DNA from 3 places in the Sporosarcina sp. resist genome. Region 1 is predicted to be linked to each of the others. Evidence: riboswitches for the same ligand, from Rfam matches in the RefSeq annotation. Region 1 holds a riboswitch; each other region holds the start of a gene.
The links. A riboswitch is a leader RNA that binds a small molecule or an ion and turns the genes downstream of it on or off. The one in region 1 is predicted to bind S-adenosylmethionine.
Positions count from the first base shown of each region.

Region 2: it holds a riboswitch for S-adenosylmethionine, as region 1 does, so the genes downstream of both, cysC (adenylyl-sulfate kinase) here and H7992_RS02845 (MFS transporter) in region 1, are expected to answer to the same signal.
Region 3: it holds a riboswitch for S-adenosylmethionine, as region 1 does, so the genes downstream of both, metK (methionine adenosyltransferase) here and H7992_RS02845 (MFS transporter) in region 1, are expected to answer to the same signal.

Region 1 covers NZ_CP060287.1:572,352-574,629, reverse strand. The annotation lists gene H7992_RS02850 (5-methyltetrahydropteroyltriglutamate--homocysteine S-methyltransferase) at 1-895, shown strand, start outside; SAM riboswitch class I at 924-1,034, shown strand; gene H7992_RS02845 (MFS transporter) at 1,117-2,278, shown strand, end outside.
Region 2 covers NZ_CP060287.1:2,474,024-2,476,301, reverse strand. The annotation lists gene H7992_RS12000 (phosphoadenylyl-sulfate reductase) at 1-100, opposite strand, end outside; gene cysC (adenylyl-sulfate kinase) at 359-958, opposite strand; SAM riboswitch class I at 1,182-1,282, opposite strand; gene H7992_RS11990 (DMT family transporter) at 1,449-2,278, opposite strand, start outside.
Region 3 covers NZ_CP060287.1:1,201,260-1,203,537, forward strand. The annotation lists gene pckA (phosphoenolpyruvate carboxykinase (ATP)) at 1-1,047, opposite strand, end outside; SAM riboswitch class I at 1,230-1,347, shown strand; gene metK (methionine adenosyltransferase) at 1,537-2,278, shown strand, end outside.

The DNA.
Region 1 (2,278 bases):
CCGTAAATGGTGGCATTTTGACTTCCTTTCTGGCTTTGACGGCGTTGAGTTTTTCGAAACAGATAAAGGACTCCAATTCAATGGTGTTGTAACGAAAGCACACGGCATTAGAGTGACAGGAAAAATTGGGTTTAGCGACCATTACATGATTGAACACTTCAAGTTCCTGAAAAGTATCGCAGTTGATGCAGTCGCAAAATTCACGATTCCAAGCCCGAATATGCTGATTCACAGAGCGACATTCGAAGAAGGCATCTATGCAAATGACGAAGAGTTATTTGATGACTTGGTTACAGCCTATCAAGACGTAATTCAAGCACTGTACGATGAGGGATGTCGTTATCTTCAAATCGATGACACGTCTTGGGCTTCCTTCTTATCGGAAGAAGGAAGGGAAACATTGAAAGCGAAGGGGCAAAATCCTGACAAACTTGTACAACTATCGGCACGTGCCATCAATGAATCCATCGCGAAAAGGCCTGCCGACTTGCTCGTGACGATGCATATTTGCCGCGGCAACTTCAAATCGACCTATTTTTCTAGTGGTGGCTACGAGGATGTATCCGAAACAATTTTCGGCGGATTAGATGTTGACGGTCTTTTCCTTGAGTTTGACGACGAACGCTCCGGCAGTTTTGAACCGTTGCGCCATGTCAATCGCCCTGACCTTTTCGTCGTATTAGGCTTGATCACCTCTAAATTCGGCGAATTAGAGGCCCCTGAACAGCTTAAAGCAAGAATAGCAGAGGCCTCAAAGTATGTTCCTTTAGATCAACTATGCTTAAGCCCACAATGTGGCTTCGCATCAACAGAAGAAGGTAATCAGTTAACTGAAGAACAACAATGGGAAAAAGTTCGTCATGTTGTAACTATCGCGCAAGACGTTTGGCAGTAACCTTTACAAATTAAATAGGCTAATAAAACTCTTATGAAGAGCGGTGGAGGGGCTGGCCCTATGAAACCCGGCAACCATTCAACAATCATGTTGATAAGGTGCTAATTCCTGCAAAGCACTATGCTTTGGAAAATGAGAGGGTATTTTCTCTCGAATGCCTCTCTACTAACACAGTGGAGGGGCATTTTGTTTTATTAACAATAGAATTGGAAGTGTGAGAAATGAAAAAGGAAGGTTTGCAAAGATATCATACGATTTGGGGCTTGTTATTTTTAGGTTGGTTTGTTTCTTACGTTGACCGGGTTGCAACTGGGCCGATCATTACATATATGATTGAAAATGAAGTTTCTTTTTTTGCAGTCGTGGCAAACCCCCATGGAATTGGCGGATTGATTGGTAGTTTATTTTTTGCCGGTTTTATGTTAATGCAATTTCCTGGTGGCTACTTTGGGGACAGGTTTGGCTATCGTGCTATTATCATTTTAAGTATTGTTTGGGCTGGAATCGCCACTTTATTAACGGGTTTGGTGGGAGGCCTTGTTGCATTTATTCTTTTCCGAGTCCTACTCGGGCTAGGCGAAGGCGTTTTTTATTCGAATGACCGCTCTTATATTGCCTATCATACACCTCCTGAAAAAGTTGGATTAGGAATGGGCGTGGCGCTTACCGGACTTTCTGTTGGTCTGACAGCGGGCACACTTGGCGTCCCTTATCTTATTACAGTCGCAGAACCATTAATGGGTGAAGGGGCTTGGCGCTTTCCTTTTTTCGTGACCGGAACAATTACACTCATTATTGCACTCCTACTATTTAAATATATGAAGCCCAAAAACGATTCAAGTGCTTCTGTAGATTTGTCTTCACCTGGTATTAAAGCACAGTTTAGCAAAGGGCTATTGTACATGTCCATGTACTCAGCCGTTTTTCTTGTCATAGTGATGGGCATCTATTACTTTTCCGTCAAACTAGGTCTATCCTCTATCGCGATTGCGGTCATTCTTGTTGCACTTTGTCCGCTCTTAATACTTTATTTATACACAACGAAGAAGTCTGAAATAAAACCGTTAATAGCGAATAAGAATCTTTTCTTATTGTACTTGTTCTTTATCCCTATCATGTGGCATCTATGGTTTTACGGATTTTGGTCCGTCTCTATCGTCAAAGATTTCGGTGGCGGTGCGTTAATGGCTGCCGCTTTGATTGCATCGTTTAATGGTTTGGCCGGAATCATTGGTTTTCCTCTTGGCGGCAAAATTTCTGACATAGTGGCCAATCGTCCAAATGGGCGACGTAACGTCCTTGCTGTACTAACCGCTGTACTGACTGTAACTATTTTTATATTTGCAGTCTATGTCATGATGGGCAATAACAACCCCATCGTTA
Region 2 (2,278 bases), 1.9 Mb from region 1:
CGTAAGCCCATCGCAAGACGTTTAACGCACCTTTTGACTCGTCATCGATTGGAAAAACTTCACTAGTCTCAGCCCAAGATTTGTACGTCAACTTCGCCATACTAATCCCCCCTCTAAACTCAATAACTCTATTACATTATCTTTTTTAAAAAAGGCGACTTTAATCTACTATTGATTAAAGTCGCCTCTAATTTTTTAGTCAGCGAATTGTTCGTATGTTCACGATTGTCCATTAGCTTCTGGATTTCCAGTCGGCATGTGATTAGCGTTTATACTAACTTTATTAATCCTATGTGTCAAGTAGGTTTAAATACATTCTATTCCTAAAACCCCAATATGTTACGCATTTTGTAATTTTTTAGATATAGTTATTTTCTTTTAAATAAGAAACGATGGCTTTGACAGACTCTACAATATTTAATTGATTGGTATCAATGATTATTTCCGGGTTAACAGGTTCTTCATAAGGAGCATCAATTCCTGTAAAGCCTTTAATTTCACCCAATCTTGCTTTCTTATAAAGCCCCTTCGGATCCCGTTCTTCACAAGTTTCTAAACTTGCCTTAACGTATATTTCGATAAACTCATCGGATTTGACAATTTCTCGCACCTGATCTCGATCTTCCTGATAAGGCGATATGAATGCTGTTAATGTGAATAAGCCAGCGTCGACCATTAGTTTTGAAACTTCACCGATTCTGCGAATATTTTCCGTCCGATCATTTGGACTAAACCCTAGATTCTTATTTAAACCGTGCCGGACATTATCTCCATCCAGTCGATAAGTATGAATGCCTTTCGCGTGTAACTCTGTTTCTAGCGCTACTGAAACTGTTGATTTCCCTGACCCTGATAGCCCAGTGAACCAAAGAATAGCACTCTTATGGCCCTTTAGTTCTTGACGATTTTCTTTTGTTACCTCTGATTCATGCCAAACGATATTTGTAGACTCTGTCATTGTTTGCCCCCCTAAATCATTTGTTTCAGTTTAATTTTTATATACAAAAAAGACACCTTTTTCCGATTCAAATAATCGATTAGAAAGTTGCCTTTAGTTGTCTAATTAGCATGTATGAAATTGTTAAAATGATAAATGACTTACAACCTTTACAGTAAAGAAATAAAAAAACCACTTCTAAATAGAGCAAGAAGAGGTTAATAGAATCGAACACATATTACTCCTCTTATCTGCTAAACTTTCGTTTACTGGAATTGGCACAGTACTAAACAGTCTGTTGCCGCGGTTTCATCGGGCCAGTCCCTCAACCTCTCTAGATAAGATATAAACTATTAAGTTGAGACCAATACTACATTATCGAAAATTCAAAGTCAATGACTTATCAGAATTTATTTTCAATCATATCAGTTTAGTTGGAATTAAAGGCGATCTTCTTGCACATATAATAGGCACTTTAAACTACTTTTCAGTGCGCTAGGAAACATGTTAGTTAACTCTCACTTAACCTTTCGTTGTTCTCATCGGTTTTCTCTATTTCCTTTTCATAATTATTTTTCCAATTAACAAGAAAGATTCCTGCAAATATTAGTAATCCACCAAAAAGGATAGACCAGGTTAGTCTTTCATGGAGTAAAAACCATCCTGTGAGTACACCGAAGAATGGCGCTAAAAAAAGGAATGCACTAGTTCGTTCTTGATTACCTCTTTGGAGAAGATAAAACCAAATAGAAAACTGAATAATTGATGCTGCAATGGTAAGCCATAACAAAATCAGGATAGATTGAGTAGTCATTTTAAAGAAAGTCTCTTCCAGTAGTAAGCTTCCCAGAAAGAGAATTGATCCACCAAAAAGCATTTGATAGGCTGTCATTACATACGTATCAAATTTGAAACCATGTATTTTTATCAATAGCGTAGCAATCGCCCATGAAACAGCCGACAAAAGCCCTAATATGGTACCGACTTTAAAGTCAAGATGTGAACCTAACGTGAGAAAAACCCCGATAAAACCTAACAGTACACCTATCCATTGCTGAATATGGTAACGCGATTTTAAAAAAAGCGTCCCAAAAACGACAACGAGTAAAGGATTCATAAACGTTAGGATAGACGTCTCTCCAGAAGTGATTGTACGCAGTGCCATAAATATACAGCCCATCACAAAAGCTGTTTGGAAAAGTCCAATTAGAACAAGCCACACCCAGTCGATTGCTTTTACTGGATGTGGCTTGTTTAAGATTTTAACGATAGTTGCCATAATAATCCCTGCAAGCGTAAAACGCAGAGCGACTAATAGGAGTGGAGATGAATAGGCTAACC
Region 3 (2,278 bases), 630 kb from region 1:
CGCATCTGCCGTTAAGAATACAATCGTTTTCGGATGACCAGCAACAGAAGGGTCAACGATGTTATCAATTGCTTGGATAGGATAAGCTGCACGCGTGTTTTCAGTTAATGAACCATCATCGTAGTCAGGAATGCGTGTTTCCGGATCGACGACAACGTTTTCTAGTACGGAACCAAAACGAATTGCACCAAAAATTTCAGGTTCTTTTTCTTGTGATAAATTAATACATTTTGCATAGCAACCGCCTTCGATATTGAAGACACCAGTGTCAGACCAGCCATGCTCGTCATCGCCGATTAATTTACGGTTTGCATCTGCCGAAAGTGTTGTTTTACCTGTTCCAGAAAGACCGAAAAATAGGGCAACATCACCGTCTTCACCAACGTTTGCCGAACAGTGCATCGGCATAATTCCATTTTCAGGAAGTAAGTAGTTCATGATTGAGAAGATTGATTTTTTCATTTCGCCAGCGTATTCAGTTCCACCGATAAGAACAATACGTTTTTCCATTGATACGATAATGAATGTCTCTGAATTCGTACCATCGACCACAGGATCAGCTTTAAATGAAGGAGCCGAAACGATTGTAAATTGTGATTCATGTTGTACTAGTTCTTCTTCAGTTGGGCGGATGAACAAGTTGTGAACAAACAGGTTATGCCATGCAAATTCATTCACAACTTGAATGGATAGTCGTGAAGCTGGATCTGCGCCTGCAAAACCTTTGAAGACGAACAGTTCGTCTTTTGTTCTCAAATGAGTAATTACTTTATTATATAATGAATCGAAAATTTCAGAAGAGATTGGACGATTGACGTTGCCCCAATCGATTTTGTCTTTGGAGGACGCTTCCTCAACAATGTATTTGTCCTTAGGTGAACGACCTGTATATTTGCCTGTCTGAGCTGTAACCGCTCCGTCTGATGTCAATTGAGCTTCACCACGTGAAATCGCTTTTTCAACAAGTTGTGGAACTGAAAGTTGAACTTTTACATTTTTCCCAGAAAGAAGTTTGTTGAGGTCATCACTAATTTTCGCAGATATCATAAGTATGTACCGTCCTTTGCATATAGTCCCAATCAATTGGGTGTCATCACATTATTGAATTAGTATAACACATTAAGAATAATAATCTATACTAATTCAAACCTCAAGGATTTATACGCAAAATGGGTAAAAAGATTTGACATGCAACAAGATTTTTCGTAGCATATATAGTTGAACGGATACTCTTATCCCGAGCTGGTGGAGGGGTCAGGCCCTATGAAACCCGGCAACCTGCACAGACGTTTTGTCTGCGCGAAGGTGCCAAACCTGTAGCAAGGCACAGTCCTTGTATGATAAGAGTGAAAGGTGCTTATGAAATCATGCCTTTCCTCATGTATTATTACGTGAGCGAAGGGCTTTTTATATGATATCGCCCTTAATCCTCGTGTATAGAGCTCGCAATGGCTTGTAGTCTTTTCATTTAGAAAAGACTCTACATGGGACATATGAGTACCGTATCAATCTCGTAGGATATAAGGAGGAAATAACATGACAAATCGCCGACTATTTACTTCAGAATCGGTAACTGAAGGACACCCGGACAAAATGTGTGACCAAATTTCGGATGCTATTCTAGATGCTATATTGGCAGAAGATCCAAATGCACGTGTTGCATGTGAAACGACAATTACAACAGGACTTGTCCTCGTTGCAGGAGAAATTACGACGACAACATATGTCGATATCCCGAAAGTTGTGCGTGAAACTGTTAAAGAAATTGGTTATGTACGCGCGAAATACGGATTTGATTGGGAAACATCTGCAGTTTTGACTGCGATCGATGAACAATCAGCCGACATCGCTGCAGGCGTTGACCAAGCACTTGAAGCGCGTGAAGGTTCGATGACAGATGATGAACTTGAAGCAATTGGAGCTGGTGACCAAGGTTTGATGTTCGGTTACGCTTGTAATGAAACACCGGAACTGATGCCGTTACCAATTAGCCTAGCTCATAAATTATCATTCCGACTTGCACAAGTACGCAAAGATGAAACCCTTACGTATCTGCGTCCAGATGGAAAAACACAAGTGACTGTTGAATATGATGAAAACAATAAACCAGTACGCATCGATACAATTGTTATTTCAGCGCAACATCACCCTGAAATAACACTTGAGCAAATTCAGCGTGATATTAAAGAATTCGTCATAAACCCGGTTGTACCAACTGATTTAATCGATGAAGACACGAAGTACTTCATCAACCCAACTGGCCGCTTCGTAATAGGGG